DNA from 3 places in the Amycolatopsis sp. NPDC048633 genome. Region 3 is predicted to be linked to each of the others. Evidence: riboswitches for the same ligand, from Rfam matches in the RefSeq annotation. Region 3 holds a riboswitch; each other region holds the start of a gene.
The links. A riboswitch is a leader RNA that binds a small molecule or an ion and turns the genes downstream of it on or off. The one in region 3 is predicted to bind thiamine pyrophosphate.
Positions count from the first base shown of each region.

Region 1: it holds a riboswitch for thiamine pyrophosphate, as region 3 does, so the genes downstream of both, thiO (glycine oxidase ThiO) here and AB0C38_RS25625 (thiamine ABC transporter substrate-binding protein) in region 3, are expected to answer to the same signal.
Region 2: it holds a riboswitch for thiamine pyrophosphate, as region 3 does, so the genes downstream of both, thiC (phosphomethylpyrimidine synthase ThiC) here and AB0C38_RS25625 (thiamine ABC transporter substrate-binding protein) in region 3, are expected to answer to the same signal.

Region 1 is NZ_JBEZHS010000035.1:88,168-95,852, reverse strand. Features, by position in the region: gene AB0C38_RS40325 (MFS transporter) at 1-741, shown strand, start outside; gene AB0C38_RS40320 (threonine/serine dehydratase) at 804-1,754, opposite strand; gene AB0C38_RS40315 (hypothetical protein) at 1,901-2,638, shown strand; gene thiE (thiamine phosphate synthase) at 2,763-3,422, opposite strand; TPP riboswitch at 3,555-3,660, shown strand; gene thiO (glycine oxidase ThiO) at 3,655-4,731, shown strand; gene thiS (sulfur carrier protein ThiS) at 4,731-4,931, shown strand; gene AB0C38_RS40295 (thiazole synthase) at 4,933-5,691, shown strand; gene AB0C38_RS40290 (MarR family transcriptional regulator) at 5,789-6,220, shown strand; gene AB0C38_RS40285 (hypothetical protein) at 6,217-6,765, opposite strand; gene AB0C38_RS40280 (ion transporter) at 6,766-7,569, opposite strand; gene thiD (bifunctional hydroxymethylpyrimidine kinase/phosphomethylpyrimidine kinase) at 7,629-7,685, opposite strand, start outside.
Region 2 is NZ_JBEZHS010000035.1:78,655-86,339, reverse strand. Features, by position in the region: gene AB0C38_RS40270 (phosphatidylinositol-specific phospholipase C domain-containing protein) at 1-65, shown strand, start outside; gene AB0C38_RS40265 (NADP-dependent oxidoreductase) at 62-985, opposite strand; gene AB0C38_RS40260 (helix-turn-helix domain-containing protein) at 1,077-1,472, shown strand; gene thiD (bifunctional hydroxymethylpyrimidine kinase/phosphomethylpyrimidine kinase) at 1,469-2,263, opposite strand; gene thiC (phosphomethylpyrimidine synthase ThiC) at 2,260-3,894, opposite strand; TPP riboswitch at 3,888-4,011, opposite strand; gene AB0C38_RS40245 (trypsin-like peptidase domain-containing protein) at 4,062-4,973, opposite strand; gene AB0C38_RS40240 (glycoside hydrolase family 15 protein) at 5,181-7,352, shown strand; gene AB0C38_RS40235 (peptide deformylase) at 7,426-7,685, opposite strand, start outside.
Region 3 is NZ_JBEZHS010000015.1:51,884-59,568, forward strand. Features, by position in the region: gene AB0C38_RS25600 (outer membrane lipoprotein carrier protein LolA) at 1-20, shown strand, start outside; gene AB0C38_RS25605 (ABC transporter ATP-binding protein) at 17-1,003, shown strand; gene AB0C38_RS25610 (ABC transporter permease subunit) at 1,000-1,878, shown strand; gene AB0C38_RS25615 (ABC transporter ATP-binding protein) at 1,922-2,935, opposite strand; gene AB0C38_RS25620 (iron ABC transporter permease) at 2,935-4,497, opposite strand; gene AB0C38_RS25625 (thiamine ABC transporter substrate-binding protein) at 4,542-5,594, opposite strand; TPP riboswitch at 5,618-5,725, opposite strand; gene AB0C38_RS25630 (4a-hydroxytetrahydrobiopterin dehydratase) at 5,758-6,042, shown strand; gene AB0C38_RS25635 (DUF1330 domain-containing protein) at 6,308-6,718, opposite strand; gene ychF (redox-regulated ATPase YchF) at 6,774-7,685, opposite strand, start outside.

The DNA of each region.
Region 1 (7,685 bases), on a different contig from region 3:
CTGGTACCGCCGATGCTGTTCCGCGACCGGACGTTCACCCTGGCCAACGCGCTGACCTTCGCCATGTACGCGGCGCTCGGCGGCGTGATGATGCTGCTGGTCATGCAGCTGCAAGTGTCGCTGCACTACTCGCCGACGGCGTCCGGGCTGGCCGGGCTGCCGCTGACGGTGATCATGCTCTTGCTTTCGGGCCGCTCCGGCGCGCTCGCCCAGCGCATCGGCCCGCGTGCGCAGCTGGTGGTGGGCCCGATCGTCGTCGGCATCGGGATGCTGCTGATGCTGCGCATCGCGCCCGGCGCGTCCTACCTCGGCACGGTGCTGCCCGCGGTCGTCGTGTTCGGGCTCGGCCTGGCGACGGTCGTGGCCCCGGTGACCGCGACGGTGCTCGCCGCGGCCCCGGACCGCTACGCCGGCGTCGCGTCCGGCGTCAACAACGCGATCGCCCGGTCCGGCGGTCTCCTGGCGGTGGCGGTGCTGCCCGCGGCGGCCGGCCTGACCGGCGAGGCGTACGCCGACCCGGTGGCGCTCACCGCGGGCTGGCGGACGGCGCTGATCATCTGCGCCGCGCTGGCGATCGCCGGCGGGCTGATCGCGCTGGGCATCCACAACGGCGTCCTCGCGCCACCGACTCCGCCGCCCCCTGCCGCCGACGAGTCCCCGCACCTGGGCGAGTGCTACCACTGCGGCGTCGAGGGCCCGCCGACGCACGTCCGCGGCGGCGCCCCGGTCGCCGGCTCGTAAGCGCCCCAATGTGGCGTTCGGTGCGTTGGACGCAACCAACGCCACATTGGGGCGCTTGAGTCCTAACCCGCGAGGATCTCGGCGAACAGTGCCGGGTCGGCGTTGCCGCCCGAGACGATCGAGACCGTGCGGCCGGCCGGGAGCTCGTCCGCGTGGAACAGGTACGCCGCCGTCGCCACCGCGCCGCTGGGCTCGGCGACCAGCCGGGCCTTCCGGGCGAGCGTGCGCATGGCCTCGCGGATCTCGTCCTCGGTGACCGTGACCATCGCGTCGACGACCTCCTTCAGGTGCGCGAAGGTCAGCTCGGACGGCTGCGCGCGCAGGCCGTCGGCGATCGTCCGGGCGCGGTCGGCCTGGGGCCAGTCGACCTGGCGGCCCAGGCGCAGGCCCTCGGTCGTGTCGCCGGCCAGCGCCGGCTCGACGCCGATGACCTTCGCGCGCGGCGCGCGGGCCCTGATCGCGGTGCCGACGCCGGAGGCCAGCCCGCCGCCGCTCACCGGCACCAGCACGACCTCGACGTCGGGGAGGTCCTCGGCGATCTCGAGGCCCGCGGTGCCCTGCCCGGCGATGATGGCCGCGTCGTCGTAGGGCGGGACGAGGGTCAGCCCGCGTTCGGCGGCCAGTTCGTGCGCTTTCCCCTCGTGTTCGCCGATCGGCACCTCGATCACCTCGGCGCCGTACGCGCGGGTGGCCTCGACCTTGATCCGCGGCGCGACGTCCGGCACGACGATCACCGCGGGCACGCCGTACTGCTGCGCGGCGTAGGCGACGGCCTGCGCGTGGTTGCCGCTCGAGTAGGCGATGACGCCGCGGGAGCGCCGCTGCTCGTCGAGGGCGCCGATCGCGTTGAACGCGCCGCGCACCTTGAACGCGCCGACCGGTTGCAGGCTTTCGGGTTTGAGCCACAGGGTTCCGCGGGGATCCCACGTCTGGAGCAGCAGGGGCGTATGCACGGCGACACCTCGGACGCGCTTCGCCGCGGCCTCGATGTCAGAGATCGTCACCAGTTCCATGTGCTGATTATGTCAAGAAAATGTTCGCCCGATACTGTCTATTGTGGACAGTCAGAGTGGTCCTTCTCACGTCGGGGCAACGGGGGGAGTTCCTCGCGCGCCTTAGACGTTGGACAGGGGAGAAGACTTACTACCGGATCGGGATCATGAGCAAGGAGAACGCAGCGGCTTCCGAAGCGAAGGAAGAAAAGTCAGGTCTGCGCATCGCGCAGGTGATGGCGGCGGCGCTCGCGGCGGTGACGGCGGCGCTGCTGGGGTCGACGCTCGGCGTAGCCGGCACCGTGGTCGGCGCGGGCGTGGCGAGCGTGATCACGACGGTCGGCGGCGAGCTCTACCTGCGCTCGCTGCAGCGCACGCGCGCGGCGGCGGCGAAGGCGCGGCAGCTGGCGACGTCCGGCATCCGCCGGCGTGGCGGCCCCGGCGTCGGCGCGGAGGTGGCGCTGGCCGAGCAGCCGACGGTCCAGCTGCCCCGGCCCGAGGACGGCCCGCCCGAGGAGGAACCGTCGCGGCTGCGGAAGTTGCGCTGGCCGTTGATCATCGGCACGAGCGTGGCGGCGTTCGCGGTGGCGATCCTGGCGATAGTGGGCTTCGAGTCGGCGACGGGCACCCAGATCGGCGGCGGCACGGGTTCGGGCATCGGCAAGATCTTCGGCGGCGGCGGTCACCCCGACACGACGCCCTCGACGACACCGTCCACCAGCACGAACGACACCCAGGACTCGCCGACGCCGACCCCGTCGACGACCGAGACCACAACCCCGCCGACGACCTCGGCGGACTCGCCGACCACGACCCCGACCACACCGAGCACGACGGCCCAGCCGCCGTCGACCTCGGCGGCCCCGCCCACCAGCCAGGGCGCGGCTTCGACTCCCACGCCCTAGCAGCCACTTGTCCACAGGCGAACGGCTCCGCGCGAAGTTGTCCACAACTTTGCGCGGAGCCGTTTTTGCAGGCCAGGGACCGATAGACTGGACAGGGGACGCCCCCCAGGGAGGGCGGGGGCTGTCAGGCCAGGCGGGCGCGCAGTTCGCGGGCCGCGGACTCGGGGTCCTCGGCCTCGGTGATCGCCCGGACCACCACGATCCGCGACGCTCCCGCCGTCAGGACCTCCGGGAGCCGGTCGCCGTCGATGCCGCCGATCGCGAACCACGGCCGCTCCGGTGCGGCCGAAGCCGTCGAACGCACCAGGTCCAAACCAGGTGCCGAGCGCCCGGGCTTCGTCGGCGTCGGCCAGCAGGGGCCCGTGCAGAAGTAGTCCACTCCTGGCTCTGACGAAGCCGCGAGGGCCTGGTCAAGGGAGTGTGTCGAGCGGCCGATCACCACGTCGTCACCCAGGATTCGGCGGGCCAGCGGTACCGGGATGTCGTCCTGGCCCAGGTGGAGCACGTCCGCGCCGACCGCCAGTGCCACGTCCGCCCGGTCGTTCACCGACAGCAGCGCCCCGTGCCGGGCGCACGCCTCGGCCAGCACCTCCAGCGCCGCGATCTCTCCCGCGGCTTCCAAGGCGCCGGTCTTGTCGCGCAGCTGGATGATGTCGACGCCGCCGGCCAGCGCCGCGTCGGCGAACGAAGCCAGGTCGCCGCGGGCCGTGCGGGCGTCCGTGCACAGGTACAGGCGCGCGCTGTCGAGGCGGGCGCGGATCTTGTCACCGGAGAGGGCGAGCATAGCGGCGACCGTACCTGGCAAGTTGACAATCCGACCAAAGCAGGCCGGCCGTCGAGCGGTACATGCCGTTGTCGCGAAAGCCATCCGGCCGTGACTGCGGTTGGATTATCAACGAACGGCACAGTAGGGTGGACTTGTCCGCACGGGAGCCCGAGGCACGGGCTGAGAGGGAGCTGCCGCTCCGACCGTGGAACCTGATCCGGGTCATGCCGGCGCAGGGAGCGTGATTCCCATGACGAACACCTTGGCCGTCGTCGGCGGCGGCGTGATCGGCCTGTCCGCGGCGTGGCGCGCCGCGCGAACCGGCCGGGACGTCACCCTCTACGACCCCGAACCCGTCCGCGGCGGCGCGTCCTGGCTGGCCGGCGGCATGCTCGCCCCGGTCACCGAAGCCTGGCCGGGCGAGGAGGACGTCCTCAGCCTCGGCGAAGAGTCCTTACGCCGCTGGCCCGGCTTCGCGAGCGACCTCGCCCAGGAAGGCGTCGACCCGGGCCTGGCGGAACACGGGACCCTCGTCGTCGCGTTCGACAGCGCCGACGCCGGCCACCTCGACATCCTCGCCGGTCACCTGCACTCGATCGGCCGCGCGGCCGAACGGCTCACCGGCCGCGAGGTCAAGCGGCTCGAACCCGGCACCGGGTCCGTCCGAAGTGGACTCCACGTGCCTGGCGACCTGGCCGTGGACAACCGGAAACTGCTCAACGCGCTGTACGCGGCCTGTCAGGAACGAGACGTCCGGTTCGTCCGCGAGCGCGTCGAACGCATCCCGGACGCCGACGCCGTCGTGCTCGCCGCGGGCGCCTGGACCGGGCGGCTGCACCCGCAGCTCGCCGACGCCGTCCGCCCGCTCAAAGGCGAAATCCTCCGCCTCAAGCCCCGCCGCGGCTGCCTGCCGCCACCGACGCGCACCGTCCGGGCCGTCGTCGAGGGCCGCCCGATCTACCTCGTCCCCCGCGGCGACCAGGAGCTCGTGCTCGGCGCGACGCAGTACGAAGCAGGTTTCGACCGGGCCGTCACCGCGCGCGGCGTCCGCGAGCTGATCGAGGGCGCCGAACGCGTCTTCCCCGCGATCACCGAGTACGAGCTCGTCGAGACCGCCGCGGGCCTGCGGGCCGGCAGCCGGGACGTGCTGCCCTACATCGGCGTCCTGGACGACGGCGTCTTCGCCGCCACCGGGCACCACCGCAACGGCCTGCTGATGGCCCCCGTGACCGCGGACGCCGTGGTCGCCTGGCTCGAGGGGGAGAAGCCGCCCGAAGGCGTCGAAGCGGCTTCGCCCGCCCGCCTGCACCAGAAGGAGCACGTGTGATGGAGATCAAGCTCAACGGGAAGTGGACGGAGTTCCCGGACGGCGCGACCGTCGCCGACGTCCTCGAGGCGTCCGGCGGGCCGCGGCCCGGCATCGCCGTCGCGGTCGACGGCGTCGTCGTCCGCCGGAGCGACTGGACGGCCACCGCCGTGCCCAAGGGCGCGGGCGTCGACGTGCTCACCGCGGTCCAGGGAGGCTGAAATGGACGAAGAACCGCTGGTCATCGGCACCTCCAAGCTGACGTCACGGCTGATCATCGGCACCGGCGGCGCGGCGAACCTGGCCGTGCTCGAACGTGCGCTGGTCGCGTCCGGCACCGAGCTGACGACCGTCGCCATGCGCCGCGCCGACGCCGAAGGCGGCTCCGGTGTCCTCGAGCTCCTGAAAAGGCTCGGCATCGAGCTGCTGCCGAACACCGCGGGCTGCCGCACGGCCGCCGAAGCCGTGCTCACCGCGCAGCTGGCGCGCGAGGCGCTCGGTACCGATCTGGTCAAGCTCGAGGTGCACGCCGACGACCGGACACTGCTCCCGGACCCCTTCGAAACCCTCGACGCGGCCGAGCGGCTGGCCGCCGACGGGTTCACCGTGTTCGCCTACACGAACGACGACCCGGTGCTCGCGCTGCGCCTGGAGGAGGCCGGCTGCGCCGCCGTGATGCCGCTGGGCGCGCCGATCGGCACCGGCCTCGGTATCCGGAATCCGCACAACATCGAGCTGATCGTCTCGCGGGCGGGCGTCCCGGTGATCCTGGACGCCGGAATCGGTACCGCGTCGGACGCGACGCTGGCGATGGAGCTCGGCTGCGACGCCGTCCTGCTGTCCACCGCCGTCACCCGGGCGACGGACCCCGAGCGGATGGCCGCGGCGATGCGTTCGGCCGTCGTCGCCGGCCACCTGGCCCGCAGCGCGGGGCGCGTGCCGCAGCGGTTCTGGGCCCAGGCGTCGAGTCCACCCCGGTGAACCGGGGTGGCTTAACGCCGAACGTGCACGGCGAACCCGTAAGGTTGACGGCACTTTCCGGCGCACCCGCGCACGCGTGAGGCAGAAGGAGCCAGCCGTGACGAGCACATCGGTCCAGGACGTCTCGGGCAGGTTGTACCTCGCCGTCGGCAGGCTGTCCCGGTCACTGCGGCAGGCCGGCGTACCGGGCCCTGGCCACGGCGCCATCTCGGCCCTCGCGACGCTGGTGATCTCCGGCCAGCTGCGCCTCGGCGATCTCGCCGCGAAGGAGGGCGTCGCCGCGGCGACCATGTCGCGGATCATCGCGTCCCTGGTCGAGGCGGGGTACGTCAGCCGCGAGTCCGACCCGGTCGACCGCCGGGCCTGGCTGGCGAAGGCGACCGAAGAGGGCGAGCGGCTGGTGTCCGGCGTCCGGTCGACGCGGGTGCAGGAGCTGAACCGGCGTCTCGACCGCCTGTCGCCCGAGCACCGCGAAGCCCTGACGGCGGCGCTCCCGGCCATGGAGGCGCTGATCGCGGACGAGGGTTAGTCCTCGGGCGGCAAGTCCCATTCGGTCAGCAGGCGATCGGCGTCACGGCGTCCGCGGGCCCGCCTGACCAGCCACAACGCGACGAAGACGACGAGCGCCGCCACCACCAGACCGGCGGCGGACAGGCCCACGACGGTCCACGCCGCGTCGGCCGGGTCGTTCTTGGTGATGGTCTCGCTCTGTGCAGTGTCCGGGTGGGTGGGAATTCCGCCCGCGCCGGAAATCGTGTCGCCTGGTTCGAGGAGCTTCGTGTCGTCGACGAAGTCCGCCAAGTTCGGGTATCCGGCGCCGTCGGGTGCCACCAGCAGGCAGTCGCGCGTTCCGGGTTTGCAGGCGATGGCCAGGTCGACGAAGCTGACCTCGCCGTTCTTCGCCTCCTTCCTCAGCACGTTGATGTGGGAAACGGCGGCATCCTTGCCGGCGAAGCCCTCGACGGTGCTGATGATCGCGGCGGCCGAGACGCGGCCCGTCGACGCCGGTTCCTGCGTGCAGCCGACGAGGACGACGGCCAGGAGCGCGAGGACGACAGCGGGTCGCAAGGACATCTAAGCCGCCTTCTGCCGCAGCTCGGCGAGCTCCGCGCGCAGGGCGCGTAGCTCGTCGAGGATCTCCTGGTTCGCGGCGGCCTGGGTTTCGGCCTGCTTCGCCTCTTCCTCGCGGATGTCCTGGCGCAGCTCGTCCTCCATGCCGCTGACCACGACGGCGATGAAGAGGTTCAGCACCGCGAAGCTCGACACCAGGATGTACACGACGAAGAAGATCCAGGCCATCGGCGCCTGGATCATGATCTCCTTCGCGATGTCCGGCCACGCTTCGCCGGTCATCACCTGGAACAGCGTGAACAGCGACGTCCCGAGGTCACCGAAGTTCTCCGGGGAGATGACGCCGAACAGCTTGGTCGCCATCACGCCGGCGACGAAGATGATCAGCCCGAGCAGGGCGGCGATCGACGCCATGCCGGGGATCGCCGCGAGCAGTCCCGAGACGACCTTGCGCATCGACGGCACGACCGAAATCAGCCGCAGGACGCGCAGCACGCGCAACGACCGCAGGACGGCGAACGGCCCGGTCGCCGGGATCACCGCGATGCCGACGACCAGCAGGTCGAAGACGTTCCAGTTGTCGCGGAAGAACGCGCCGCGGTAGGCGTAGAACTTCGCGAGCAGCTCGGTAACGAAGATGCCGAGCGCGACGTGGTCGAGGGTGTGCAGGAGCGTCCCGTAGCCGTCGATCAGCGACGTCGACGTCTCCATGCCGAGCGTGACCGCGTTGAACACGATCACCGCGATGATGAAGTTCTGGAAGCGGCGGTCCTCGAGGACCTTCGCCACCCGCTCGCGCCCGGTCAAGACCGCCCCCTGCTGGTTTCAAGGATGAGTAAACGCAGCGATGGTAACCGGGCGGGTACTCAGCGCTGTTCGGGTGCCAGCCGCCAGAAGGCCGAAACGGGTCCGACCTTGGCGCC
Region 2 (7,685 bases), on a different contig from region 3:
CGGTGATCACGTCGGACTGGACCGGGCTCACGACGGTGCTGCCGCAGGTGCTCGCCAGGGGTTAGACGGTCAGCACGAGCTTTCCGGACACCCGGCCGGACTCGCCCAGCTCGTGCGCCTTGGCGGCGTCTTCCAACGGGAAGGTCTGTTCGACGCGGACCTTCAGCTGACCGGCTTCGATCAACTCGACGAGGCCGGTCAGCCCGCCGCGGTCCGGTTCGACGAGGATCCGCTCCGTGCGGACTCCGCTTTCGGCCGCTTTCCGGGCCACGCGGTCGGCGACACCGCTGGGCACGCCGATCAGCAGGCCGCCTTCCTTGATCGCGGGGAGCCAGCGCAGGTCGCTCTCTTCGCCGACGAGTCCGAAGTAGACGTCCACATCGGACGTACCCGCTTCGGGATCGTGGTAGTCGATCGGCTCGTCGACGCCGAGTTCGCGCAGCAGGTCGTGCTTGCCGGCGCTGGCCGTGCCGATGACGTGCGCGCCGCGCGCCTTGGCGATCTGGACGGCGAGGTGGCCGACCCCGCCCGCGGCGGCGTCGACGAACACGCGCTGTCCGCTGTGGACGTTCGCGACGTCGACGAGGCCCTGCCAGGCGGTCAGCCCGGCCAGCGGCAGTGCGGCGGCCTCGGCGAACGAGAGGCCGGCGGGCTTGCGCACGAAGTGCCGCGACGGCGCGGTGACGTACTCCGCGTAGGCGTTGCCCGGGCGTGGGAACCACGGCATGCCGAGGACTTCGTCACCCTGCCGGACGCCGGTGGCGCCGAAGCCGACTTCTTCGACGACGCCGGCGACGTCCCAGCCGACCGTGAATGGCGGTTCGCCGAGGAACCCGCCGCCGGCCCGCACCTTCCAGTCGACGGGGTTGATCCCGGCCGCGTGCACCCGCACCAGGACCTCCGTCGGCCCGGGTTCGGGGCGCGGTGCTTCGGTGACGCGGAGCACCTCCGGCCCGCCGAGGGTCTCCTGGGTCACGATGCGCATCTGCTCTCTCCTTCTTTCCGGGGTCGCCTCCTATACTCGGACGGGTAGGCACTTTTCGCTAGAAGGCACTTGTTCGTAAAGTAGGTACCTGATGGAAACCACCTGTGACCAGGACGGACCCTGGGACGTCTACCTCCGCAGCTGTCCGTGCCGCGACGTGCTGGACCTGCTGGCCAACAAGTGGACGGCGCTGGTGCTGGGCGCGCTGGCCCGCGGCCCGCACCGCTTCGGCGAGCTGCGGCGCGCGGTCGACGGCATCAGCCAGAAGATGCTGACGCAGAACCTCCGCCAGCTGGAGCGCGACGGCTTCCTGACGCGCACGGTCTACCCGACCACCCCGCCGACGGTGGAGTACGCGCTGACGGAGATGGGGTCGGAGGTCGGGGCGCACCTGGTCGCGCTGAGCACGTGGTCGCAGGCGAACTTCGCCCGCATCCGCTCGGCGCGCGAGTCCTATGACACGCGGGAGCTGCAGCCGGTCCGCTAGGCCAGGACCCAGAACGGGGATACCGGGCCGACACCCGCGCCCAGTGGATAAGCCTCCGCCACGCACCGCTCGATGAACTTCTTCCCCGACGCCACCGCGTCCGGCACCGAGGCGCCCTTCGCCAACGACGACGTGATCGCCGACGCCATCGTGTCGCCGCCGCCGTGGGTGTTCTCCGTCTCGTACCTCGGGCCGCTCAACGAGATGAACTCGCGGCCGTCCGAGAGCAGGTCCACGCACTCCGGCGTCCCCTGCATGTGGCCGCCCTTGACGAGCACCCACTGCGAGCCGAACTCCAGCAACGCCTCCGCGGCCGTGCGCTGGGAAGCCGCGTCGACCACGGAAATGCCGGTGAGCAAGCGGACTTCGTCCAGGTTCGGCGTGATCAGTGTCGCGCGCGGGAACAGCTCCGTGCAGATCGCCTCCAGGGCGTCCTCCCGCAGCAGCGCGTGACCCGTCATCGACGCCGCCACCGGGTCGACCACGAACGGGCCGATCTCGACCTCGTCCAGCGTCTTCGCGACCGCGCGGATGATCTCGGCGGACGCCAGCATGCCCGTCTTCGCCGCGTTGACGCCCATGTCGGACGCCACCGCCTTGATCTGCGCGGTGACGATGTCCGCCGGGATCTCCGTGAAACCCTGTACGCCCAGCGAGTTCTGCACGGTGACCGCGGTCAGCGCGACGAGCCCGTGCACACCGTGCGCGAAGAACGTGCGCAGGTCCGCCTGGACGCCCGCACCACCGCCGGAGTCGGACCCGGCGATGGTGAGGGCGGTGGGGGGAGTCACGGCTGCACCACGGGCAGGTAGACCTTGTTGCCCGCGTCCGAGAACTCGGCCGACTTCTCCGCCATGCCGGCTTCGATCGCCTCCACAGTGGACAGACCGTGCTCCTCGGCGTACTTGCGGACGTCCTGCGTGATCCGCATCGAGCAGAACTTCGGCCCGCACATCGAGCAGAAGTGCGCGGTCTTCGCTGCTTCGACGGGCAGTGTCTCGTCGTGGAACGAGCGTGCGGTGTCCGGGTCGAGCGAGAGGTTGAACTGGTCGTTCCAGCGGAACTCGAACCGCGCCTTCGACAGCTCGTCGTCCCACTCCTGCGCGTACGGGTGCCCCTTGGCCAGGTCGGCGGCGTGCGCGGCGATCTTGTACGTGATCACGCCGGTTTTGACGTCGTCGCGGTTCGGCAGGCCGAGGTGCTCCTTCGGCGTGACGTAACACAACATCGCCGTGCCGTACCAGCCGATCTGCGCCGCGCCGATGGCCGACGTGATGTGGTCGTACCCGGGCGCGATGTCCGTCGCGAGTGGACCGAGGGTGTAGAACGGCGCCTCGCCGCAGAGCTTTTCCTCGAGCTCGACGTTCTCCTTGATCTTGTGCATCGGCACGTGGCCGGGGCCTTCGATCATCACCTGGACGTCGTGTGAACGCGCGATGTGCGTCAGCTCGCCGAGGGTTTCCAGCTCGGCGAACTGGGCGCGGTCGTTGGCGTCCGCGATCGAGCCGGGGCGCAGGCCGTCGCCCAGGGAGAACGTGACGTCGTACTGCCGCAGGATCTCGCAGAGCTCCTCGAAATGCGTGTACAGGAACGACTCCTGGTGGTGCGCGAGGCACCACGCGGCCATGATCGAGCCGCCGCGGCTGACGATCCCGGTGACGCGCCGCGCGGTCAGCGGGACGTAGCGCAGCAGCACGCCCGCGTGCACGGTGACGTAGTCGACACCCTGTTCGCACTGCTCGATGATCGTGTCGCGGTAGACCTCCCACGACAGCTTTTCCGGTTCCCCGTCGACCTTTTCCAGCGCCTGGTAGATCGGCACGGTGCCGACCGGGACCGGCGAGTTGCGGATGATCCACTCGCGCGTCTCGTGGATCCGCTTCCCGGTGGAGAGGTCCATGATCGTGTCGGCGCCCCAGCGGGTCGCCCACACCATCTTGTCGACCTCTTCTTCGACCGACGACCAGACGGCCGAGTTGCCCATGTTGGCGTTGATCTTCACCAGGAAGTTCTTGCCGATGATCATCGGCTCGGTTTCGGGGTGGCGGCGGTTGACCGGGATCACCGCGCGGCCGCTCGCGACCTCGGCGCGCACGAACTCCGGCTCGACGCGCTCGCGGGCCGCGATGTACTCCATTTCCCGGGTGATGACACCCTGTTTGGCCCACCCGAGCTGGGTGTTGTGCTCACGGCCGTCGGCCCAGCCGGCACGCAACCGGTGGAGTCCACTGTGGACGTCGATCTCGGTTTCGGGATCCGTGTAGGGGCCCGAAGTGTCGTAGACGTCGAAGTGTTCGCCGTTCGAGAGGTCGATCCGGCGTGCCGGAACCCGAAGTCCGGACTCGGTCTGCTGGTAGATCTTGTGCGAGCCCGTGATGGGTCCGGTCGTGACGGAGACGTCCTTGTTTTCCAAGGTGGTCAACGACTTTCACTCCCTACGCCGGCATTACCCGGTCAGGTTCATGCGGTCGGTGACACCTGGGAGAATCCCCAGTCACCCTCTCAGCCCGCCATGGCGCGAGCTCCCGCGTTGTGGTGTTGTGCCACCGACCATGCCACGCCGGGGCGACATACTCAAGTCCGCTCACCTCACCCGACCAGTTCGGCCGGTGTGGCGTACATGTCGACCATGGCTCCGTTGCGCAGCACGGTGATCGGCAGTGCGGTGCCGATCACTTCCGCGAACAGCTGCCGCTGGATGCCCTGGGCGTCCGAGACGCGGGTGCGCCCGACGGTCAGCACGAGGTCGCCGGCGCGCAGCCCGGCGCGCTCGGCGGGCCCGCCCGCGACCACCTCGTGCACCCGCAGCCCGGCCGCCTGTCCGGTGCGCTCGGCGACGTCGTCCGGCAGCGGCGCCGGGACGCCGACGACGCCGAGGTACGCGCGCCGCACCCGGCCCTCGACGACGAGCGTGTCGATGATCCGCCGCGTCGTCGCGTTGATCGGCACCGCGAGCCCGAGCCCGAACCCGGCGACCGCGGTGTTGATCCCGACGACGCGGCCGGCGGAGTCGGCGAGCGCGCCGCCGGAGTTGCCCGGGTTGAGCGCGGCGTCGGTCTGGATGACGTCCTCGATCACGCGCCCGGCGCGGCCGTGGCGCACCGGGAGCGCCCGGCCGAGCGCGCTGACGACACCCGCGGTGACGGTGCCGGAGAAGCCGAGCGGGCTCCCGATGGCGACGACGAGCTGCCCGACGACGAGGTCGTCGGCGTCCCCGAGCACGGCGGCCGACGGCGTCTCGCCGCGCGCCCGCAGCACGGCGAGATCGGACAGCGGGTCGGCGCCGACGACGTCGAAGGGCACCTCGCTGCCGTCGGCGAAGGTCGCGACGCCTTTTCGGTCACTGTCGACGACGTGCGCGTTGGTGAGCAGGTGGCCGTCGCCGGCGAAGACGACGGCCGAGCCGCTGCCGCGCGCGAGCTGGACCCCGGCGACGTGCGGGGTGACGGTCTTCGCGACCGTGCTGACGGCGCGCGAGTAGGCGTCCATCGCCTCGTCCATGACTGCACCTCGATTACACCGTTGCAGGTAATACAAGTGTGCGCCCGGTCGAGCCGGAAGTCCGTTCGCCGGCGGCGAACCGGCGGCGTGACCGGACCAGTGACGGTCAGTGGTTCACCGGTTCGGACCATGCGCCCGTGAAGAATCGGCGAGACACTGCCTGTCGCTTCTGTAACGGTGCAGAAGCGACTTTTCTGTGGGGTTGATATGCGCAAACTCATGTTCGGCGCCCTCGCCGGGCTGCTGGTCACCGGCCTGATACCGGGGATCGCGGCGGCTCAGGGCGGCGGCGAGGCACCCGGTGCGCCCGGGGCCCATCCCAGCTGGCTACCCGCGAACAAGACCGGGTTCGGCACCGCTCACGACCGGTCGAGCAACGTCTGGTTCACCCTTCAGGGCGGCCAGATGTCCGAGGTCTACTACCCGGACCTGTCGACGCCGAGCGTCCGGTCGATGAACTTCGTCGTCACGGACGGCCGCAGCTTCGCCGACACCGACTACACGGCGAAGTCGCAGCAGGTCCGGCGCACCGACGACGACAGCCTGACCTACGAGCAGACCATCACCGACGACCAGCACCGCTGGCGCCTGCGCAAGACGTACGTCACCGACCCGGCCGCCACGACGGTGCTGGTGGACGTCGACTTCCAGTCGCTCACCGGGCGGCCCTACCAGCTCTACGCGGTCGCCGACCCGGACCTGACCAACGACGGCTCCGACGACTCCGCCGCGCGGAAGGGCGACGCCGTCACCGCGCAGGACGCGACGAACGCCGCCGCGTTGACCGCGAAGCCGGCTTTCACGAGGACCAGCGTCGGCTACGCCGGCTCGTCCGACGGGAACACGCAGCTCACCAAGACCTTCAAGCTGAACACCTACGACACCGCCGCGAAGGGCAACGTCCTGCTGACCGGGCAGACCGCGGCCGACGGCGTCCGCAGCCGGCACGTCACCCTCGCCCTCGGCATGGGCGCGAAGGCCGCCGACGCGCTCGGCAGCGCGCAGGCGTCGCAGCGACGCGGCGTCCGCGACACCACCCGCGCGTACGACCGCGGCTGGGAGCAGTACCTGCGCGGGATCAGCAAACCGCCGTCGTCGCTGAAGACCGACGCCGAGCGCGACCTCTACAAGGCGTCGATGCTGACGCTCGCCGCGAGCGAGGACAAGCACCACCCGGGCGCCTTCATCGCGTCGCCGAGCATGCCGTGGCGGTTCGGGAACAACGACCCGGAGTGGTCGCCGTCCGGCACCTACCACCTGGTCTGGCCGCGTGACCTCTACCAGATCGCGACCGGCCTGGCCGCCGGCGGGGACACAGCCGCCGCGAACCGCTCGGTGAGCTACATGTTCGGCACCCAGCAGCAGGCCGACGGGCACATGCCGCAGAACAGCCGCGTCGACGGCGTGCCGTACTGGACGTCGATCCAGCTCGACGAAACCGCTTTCCCGATCGTGCTGGCCCAGCAGCTCGGCCGGACCGACCTGTGGCCCGGCGTCCGGAAGGCCGCCGACTTCATCATCGGCTACCGGGGCCCGGCCGGGCAGCCGTCGCCGTACACCCAGCAGGAGCGCTGGGAGGAGCAGGACGGCTGGTCCCCGTCGACCATCGCCTCGGTGATCGCCGGGCTCGTCTGCGCGGCGGACCTCGCCTCGCACAGCGGTGCCCCGGCGGACGCGGCCCGGTACCTCGCCGCGGCCGACAAGTTCAAGGCCGACCTGCCGAAGCAGACGATCACCACGAACGGGCCGCTGTCGAAGGACCCGTACTTCGTCCGGCTCACGAAGGACGCGAACGCCAACGCTCCGACGACGTACAACCTCGGCAACTCGAGCGTGACGATGGACCAGCGCGCGGTCACCGACGCGGGCTTCCTCGACCTGGTGCGCCTCGGCATCTACCGGGCCGACGACCCGGTGATCAAGAACAGCGTGAAGGTCACCGACAAGGACATCGCGTTCACGACGCCGACCGGCCAGTTCTGGCACCGGTACACGAAGGACGGCTACGGCGAGCAGGCCGATGGTTCGCCGTGGGACTACACGTTCCCGGCCGAGAGCCGCACGACGTTCGGGCGGCTGTGGCCGTTGCTCGCCGGCGAGCGCGGCGAGTACGAGCTGACGCTCGGCGACCCGTCGTCGGCCGCGCGGCGGCTGCGTGACCTCGGCCGGGTGAGCAGCTCGGCGGAGACCATGCCGGAACAGGTGTGGGACGAGAACCCGCCGTCGGGGCAGACCGGCTTCCCGGTCGGCACGCCCAACGCGTCGGCGACGCCGCTGGCTTGGACGCACGCCCAGTACGTGCGCTTGGCCTGGGACGTCAAGGCGGGTTCGGTCCTCGAAACGCCTCGCGTCGTCCGCTGCCACTACCTCGGCTGCTAGACCTCGCCAAAAGCCGTGAAGGCCTCCTTACCGGCCATAAGAGCCGGTAAGGAGGCCTTCACGGCTTTCAAGGTCAGATGACGGCGCCGTCGTCTTCCGGGGTGCGCGGGGGGAGCCACGACAGGCCGGGCACGCCCCATTTGTTGGACTTCAGCATCTTCTTCGCCGCGCGGGCGTGCCGGCCGACCAGGCGGTCGAGGTAGATGAAGCCGTCGAGGTGGTCGGTCTCGTGCTGCAGGCAGCGCGCGAAGTAGCCGGTGCCCTCGACCTCGATCGGGGTGCCCTCGACGTCGAAGCCGGTCACCTTCGCCCACTCCGCGCGGCCCGTCGGGT
Region 3 (7,685 bases):
AGGCGCTGGGCCAGAAGTGACCAGCACCACTGTGGAGTCCGGGGCGGACGTCTCTTCGGAGACGTCCGCCCCGGCGGTTCCCCTGGCCGCGCGCACCCGGGGGCTGCGCAAGGTCTACGGCAGCACCGTCGCCGTGGACCACGTCGACCTCGACATCCCGGAGGGCGCGGTCGTCGGGATGCTCGGGCCGAACGGCTCGGGCAAGACGACCACCATCCGGATGCTGCTCGGCCTGGTCCGGCCGACCGAGGGCGAGGTCGAGCTGCTCGGCCGCAAGATGCCGGACGCCGCCGCGCACGCGCTGCCGGACGTCGGCGCGCTGGTCGAGGGGCCGGGCTTCCACCCGTTCCTGTCCGGGCGCGACAACCTGCTGCGCTTCGCCGCCGCCGAACCGCGGCTGGCGTCGTCCGGGATTCCGACGGCGGTGGACTCGGCGCTCGAGCGCGTCGGGCTGACCGTCGCCGCGCGCCGGCGGTACAAGGGCTATTCGCTCGGCATGAAGCAGCGGCTCGGGCTCGCTTCGGCGTTGCTCGTGCCGCGGAAGATGGTCGTGCTCGACGAGCCGACCAACGGCCTCGATCCTGCGGGTACCAGGGAGATCCGCAGGATCGTCGCCGAGCTGCACGCCGCCGGGGTCACCGTGCTCGTGTCGTCGCACCTGCTGGCCGAGGTGGAGGCGACGTGCACGCACGTCGCCGTGCTGCAGGCCGGCAACGTCGTCGCGCAAGGCGAGCTGACCGAGCTGCTCGAGTCCGGGAACGCGGCCCTGCTGGTCCGCACGCCGGACGCGGAACAGGCGCTGGAGGTGCTGCGGGAGAACCGGATCGGCGCCCGGCTCACGCCGGACGGCGTCCGGGCCGACCTCACGGCGGCGGAAGCGCCGCGGGTGCTGCAGGTCCTGGTGGGCGCGGGGGTCGCGGTCCACGAGGCGACACGGGCCCGCACCGGGCTGGAAGACCTGTTCGCCCGGCTGACGGAGTCCACTGTGGAGGGATCGGGATGACGGCCGTCCTGGAAGCACCGGCGGCCCGCACGGGCCACGACACGGTGCCGCTGACCCGCTTGCTGGCCGCGGAGCTGCGCTGGATCTTCCGGCGGCCGCGGACGTTGGCGGTGCTCGGGCTCCTGGCGCTGATCCCGGTGATCATCGGCATCGGCCTGACGCTGGTCGACGACAACCCGTCCGGTGGCGGCGGCCCGGACGACGGCGGCGGCGCGCTGCTGGCCTCGGCGGTCAACAACGCGTTCGTGCTCCCGATCGCGGCGGTCGTGATGTCGCTGGCCCTGCTCCTGCCGCTGGCCTCGGCCATGGCGGGCGCCGACGCGATCGCCGGCGAGACGGCCCACGGCACGCTGCGCGGCTGGCTGATCGCCCCGGTCGGCCGCGGCCGGCTGCTGGCGGTGAAGGCGTTCGGCGTCGCGACGGTGTCGGTGGTCTCGGTGCTGGCGATGTGCGTCACCGGCGTGGTGACCGGGCTGGTCATCAACGGCACGGACTCGCTGTTCACGCTGTCCGGCACGACGTTGTCCCTGGGCGGCGCGCTGGCCCGGATCCTGCTGATGGCGGGCTGGGTGGTGCTCCAGCTGTGGGCGGTCGGCGCGGTGGCGCTGGCGATCTCCAGCTGGACCGAGCACCCGATGCTGGTGGTGGCGTCGGTACTGGCGGCCGACATCGTGTTCACCATCCTCGGGTTCCTGACGTCCCTGGACTGGCTGCACCCGTTCCTGCTGACGCAGAACTGGTCGGTGGCCCCAGCGGAGGTGCTGCAGGACCCGATGGGCGCGCAGATGCTCGGCGAGGGCGCTTTGCGGGCGGCTTGCTACATCGTGATCGGGCTCTCGCTGGCCTACGCACGACTGTCCACCCGCGACGGCTAAAGATGTCGTGAGTGAGAAACAGTGTTCTAACCCTGTTTCTCACTCACGACCGGCCGAGCACCGCAATACCGTCAGGGTCGAGCGTGAGGTGCACCGCGTCCCCGGCCCGCAGGTCCGACGCCGCCGGGGCGACCGCGTCCACAGTGGACTCCTTGAGCTTCACCACGAGCCGGACGTGCTCGCGTCGGTGCACCGCGGCGACCACCTCACCCGGCGCGCCTTCGTCCGCCACCCGCAACGCGTGCGGCCGCAACCCCAGCCGCACCGGGCCGTCGCCAACGTCCGGGAGCGCGACGTCACCCAGCGGCGTGTGCACCACCCCGCCTGCCGCGACGCCGTCCGTGAACGTCGTCACGCCGAGGAATCGGGCCACGTCGTCGTCCGCCGGGTTGCGCCACACGCGCCGGACCGCCCCCTCTTGGCGGACCTCACCGGCGTCGAGCACCGCGACCCGGTCGGCCAGGGTGAACGCCTCCTCCTGGTCGTGCGTCACCAGCAACGCCGTGATCTTGCTGCGCCGCAACAGGTCCGCCAGGTCGATGGCCAGCTGCTCGCGCAACCCGGCGTCCAGGCCGGACAGTGGCTCGTCGAGCAGCAGCAGCCGCGGCTTCGGCGCGAGCGCCCGGGCCAGCGCCACCCGCTGGGCCTGCCCACCGGACAGCTCGGTCACGCGCCGTCGTTCGAAGCCGGCGAGGCCCACCAGCTCCAGCAGCTCGGCGACGCGCGGGGCCCACTGCTCACGGGGTACGCCGTGCATCCGCAGGCCGAACGCGATGTTCGCGGCGACGTCGCGGTGGCCGAACAGCTGGCCGTCCTGGAACACCAGCCCGAAGCCGCGCCGGTGCACCGGCACCGCGCCGAGGTCGTCGCCGTCCCAGCTCACCGCGCCGCGCGCCGACGGCTCGAGGCCGGTGATCGCGCGCAGCAGCGTCGACTTCCCCGACCCCGACGGGCCGAGCAACGCCAGCACCTCGCCGTCGGCGATGTCGAGCCGCGCGTCGCGCACCGCCGCGAACGATCCGTAGTGGACGGTCAGGTCCCGCACCGACAGCGCCATCAGAACTCTCCCACCCGGCCGCGCGCGGCCCCGAGCCGGTCGATCAGCGCGACCGCCAGCACCGTCACGAGCATCAGCAGCGCGCACGCGGCGTACGCCATCTGGTTGTTCAGCTCCCCCGGACGTCCCATCAGCGACGCGATCGCGACCGGCAGCGTCGGCGACGTCGGCCGCGCCAGGAAGCTCGTCGCGCCGAACTCGCCGAGCGCCACGACGAACCCGAACCCGGCGGCCGCGACCAGCGGGCGCAGCGTCAGCGGCAGGTCGATCTCCCGCCACACCCGCAGCGGGCTCGCCCCAAGCGTCGACGCGGCTTGCCGCAGCCGGACGTCGACCGAGCGCAGCACCGGCAGCACCATCCGCACGATCAGCGGGATGATCACCAGCGCCTGGGCCAGCGGCACCAGGTAGGGCGACGTCCGGAGGTCGCCGGGCAGCGCGTCGAGCGTCACCAGGTAGCCGAACCCGACGGTCACTGCGGACACCCCGAGCGGCAGCATCAGCACGGCGTCCATGGTCTCGCCGAGCCCACGCGCGGCTTTCGCAGGCGACCGACGCAACGCCACGAGCACGACGGACGCGAGCACGCCGACGACCATCGCGAGCAGCGTCGCGTCGACGGCGACCTTCAGCGAGTTGAGCGCGGCGTCCCAGCCGGACACCTGCAGCGCACCTTTCTCACCGGTACTGGTTAACGCTCGATAACCGGCGAAACTCCAGCCGCCCGAAGTGGACACCGATTCGACGAGCAGCGCGACGATCGGCGTCAGCAGAAGCGCCAGCACGACGCCCGCGGCGCCGACCACGGACCACTCGCCGCCGCGGGGACGCCGGGGATTCGCGGCACCGATCCGGGCGCCGTCCTTGCGCCGCCGCGCCAGCCCGCCGAGGACGAGCGCGGCGACCACGGCCGCGAACTGGATCAGCGAAAGTGCCGCCGCGCCCGAGAGATCGAGGAGGTCGACGGTCCGCAGGTAGATCTCGGTCTCCAGCGTCCGGTACTTCGCGCCGCCGAGGATCAGCACGACGCCGAAGCTGGTGGCGCAGAACAGGAACACGACGGCCGCGGCGGACGCGATCGCGGGCGCCAGCGCCGGCAGCGTCACCGAGCGGAACGCCCGCCACGGCGACGCGCCCAGCGCGCGGGCGGCGTCGGTCGTCCGCGAATCGAGCCGCGCCCACAGCCCGGCGACGGTCCGCGCGACGACGGCGACGTTGAAGAACGCGTTGGCCAGCACGATCGGCAGCACGCCGCCGTCCGGCCAGAGGGCGCGGAAAGCCAGGCCGACGACGACGGTCGGCAGCACGAACGGCACGAGCACCAGGGTCCGCGCGAGGCCGACCCCGGGCAGCTTCACCCGGGACAGCAGGAACGCCACCGGCAGCCCGGCCAGCACCGCGACCAGCGTCGACGCGGCCGCGCTCGCCACGGTGAACCCGGCCAGCTGCCAGGTCCGCGCGTCGCCGAGGACGGTGTCGAGCCCGCCCGCGGCGAACCCGCGGCCGATGATCGCCAGCACCGGCCAGGCGAAGAACACCACCAGGAACCCGATCGGGGCCAGCCCGAGCAGCGCCAGGCCGAGTCCGCGGGCGGTCCGCGGTGGGGCTACGACTGCACGAGCGTGCGCCATTCGCCGATCCACTTCTCGCGTCCGGCCTGGACCTGGTCCGCCGTCAGCGCCTGCGGCTTCTGCGGCAGCGGCGCGACCTGCGCCCAGCCCGTCGGCAGGTCGACGCCCTGGCGCGCCGGGTAGACGTACATGTTGGCCGCCACCGTCGCCTGGAACTGCTGCGAGAGCAGGAAGTCGACGACCTTGCGCGCGTTCTCGGCCTGCTTGCCGTTCGCCAGCACGCCGGCGTACTCGACCTGCCGGTAGCAGGTGTCGAGCAGCGCCTTGGTCCGCGGCTTGCCGTCGTCACCGACCTCCGCGGCCGGCGAAGAGGCGTACGAGACGACGATCGGCCGCGGCCCCTTGCCGGAGGAACCGGAGAAGTCCTTGGTGTAGGCCTCTTCCCAGCCGCTGACCACCTTGAGCCCGTTGGCCTTCAGCTTCGTCCAGTAGTCCTTCCAGCCGGCCTCGCCGTACTTCGCGACGGTGCCGAGGAGGAACGCCAGCCCGGGCGACGCCGTCGCCGGGTCCTCGGCGACCAGCAGGTCCTTGTACTTCGGGTCGGCGAGGTCTTCGTACGACGCCGGTGCCGGGATGCCCTTCGCCGTGAAGTAGTTCGTGTCGACGTTGACGCAGACATCACCGACGTCGACCGCGGAGAGCCGGTGCTCGGGGTCGACGGCGTAGCGCTGCGGCCCGCGGTCGGCCTCCGGGCTGGTGTAGGGCTCGAAGACGCCTTCCTTGAGCGCGCGCGACGCGAAGGTCGAGTCGACGCCGTACGCGACGTCGCCGATCGGGTTGGCCTTCGTCAGCACGAGCTTGTTGGTCAGCGAACCGGCGTCGCCCTGCTTGAGCACGGAGACCTTGATGCCCGACTGCTTCTGGAAGGCGTCGAGCACCTCCTGCGGCGCCAGGAAGGAGTCGTGCGTCACGAGGGTGACGGTGGGCGTCTGCTGCGGGCCACCGTCACCGTCCGACAGCGAGCACCCCGCGGCGACGGCGCTGACGACGGCGATGGCCGTCGCGGCGCGCACAGCCCTGCGTTTCATCTACCCCTCCTGCACTTCACCGGACGAGGAGGGAAAGCCCTCCCTTCGCCGGCATGATCCGGTCAGGTGCGAACGGTCGCGGGTGACCCCGCCTCTCAGCCCGGCCGAACCGGACTCCCGTGGCAACCGTGCAGCGTAGTCCAGGACGCAGGACGATGGAGCCATGACGGAAATCTTGAGCGACTCCGAGGCTGACGGACGACTGGGAACCGGCTGGACCCGGTCCGGCGCGGTGATCTCCCGCGAGGTGGAGCTGGCGAGCTTCCCCCAGGCGATCGAGGTGGTCGACCGGGTGGCGGTGCTCGCCGAGGCGGCCGATCACCACCCGGACATCGACATCCGCTGGCGCACGCTGACGTTCCGGCTCTCGACGCATTCGGCGGGCGGCTTGACGGCCAAGGACTTCTCCCTGGCGGCCGAGATCGACGCGGTGCTTTCTTCTTTGTGACTCTGGTTACGCTGAGTGCACTTTCCGGCCGGTTCGACGTCTCTCGGTAAACGACATTGCTAGGAGAGACGGTTATGACGCAGGCGATCGTGGTCGGCACGGCAGCATTCGCATCGATGGTGGCAGCGGCCGGAGGTGTGCTCTGGTTCACGGTCCGCTCCCGCCGTCACTCGGACGGCTGAGCGCTGGCGGTGAGTTCGGTCACAGCCGCTAACGAAGACCATGATCAGCGCGCTGAGCAGGGCGGAAGCATCGGATTTCGGCCCTAGGAAATGCCATGAACAGCACCTCCACCGCCACCGCCCTCACCCCCGCCCAGCGTGCCTGGATCAACACCCTCGCCCCCGCCGTGGTGCTGATCGCCATCGCGTTGATGGGCCTCCTCGGCTGAGCCGCCCCCCTCGACGAGCACCAGCCGCCGATCGAGCGCCGTCGCCCTGATCTCCAGTGCGGCGGCGTACTCATCGGAGGCGTACCAGCGTTCGGCGGTCGTCCGGTCCGGGAACTCGACGATGATCACTTTCCGATCGGAGTCCCCTTCGAGCGCGATAGGCGTCGCGCCTCTCGCGAGGTAGCGGCCTCGGTAGGCTTCGATCGAGGCCTGGGCGAGTTCGCGGTAGCGCTGGGCTTGGGTTTCGTCGAGGATCTCGACCTCGGAAATGACGTAGGCACTCATGGTTCCGAGCGTGGCAGAGCCACTCGCGCCGAGCGTGGTGCCGCTGCTACCCGGCTCAGACGTTGAAGCGGAACTCCACCACGTCGCCGTCGGCCATGGTGTAGTCCTTGCCTTCCATGCGGACCTTGCCCGCCGCGCGGGCCGCCGCCATCGAGCCTGCCGTCATCAGGTCGTCGTACGAGACGATCTCCGCCTTGATGAAGCCGCGCTCGAAGTCCGTGTGGATCACGCCCGCCGCCTGGGGGGCCGTCGCGCCCTGGGGGATCGTCCAGGCGCGGGACTCCTTCGGGCCCGCCGTCAGGTACGTCTGCAGGCCGAGCGTGTGGAAACCCGCGCGGGCCAGGGAGTACAGGCCCGGCTCCGGCTGGCCGACCGACTCGAGCAGCTCGCGCACCGACTCCTCGTCGTCCAGTTCCAGCAGCTCCTGCTCGACCTTCGCGTCGAGGAACACCGCGTCCGCGGGGGCGACCAGCTTGGTCAGCTCCTCGCGGCGGGCTTCGTCGGTGAGGACGCCTTCGTCGGCGTTGAAGACGTAGAGGAACGGCTTCGACGTCAGGAGGCTGTGCTCGCGAAGCAGTTCGAGGTCGACGTCCTTCTGCGCGGAGAAGAGCGTGCGGCCGCTGTCGAGGATCTCCTTCGCCTTCTGCGCGGCCTCGAGCGCAGGCTTCGCTTCCTTCTTGGTCCGCGCTTCCTTCTCCAGGCGCCAGACGGCCTTCTCGAGGGTCTGCAGGTCCGCCAGGATCAGCTCGGTGTTGATCGTCTCGATGTCGCTCAGCGGGTCGATCTTGCCGTCGACGTGGATCACGTCCGGGTCGTCGAACACGCGGATGACCTGGCAGATCGCGTTGGCCTCACGGATGTTCGCGAGGAACTTGTTACCCAGCCCGGCACCCTCGGAGGCGCCCTTCACGATGCCCGCGATGTCCACGAAGGACACCACCGCCGGGACGATCTTCTCCGACTTGTG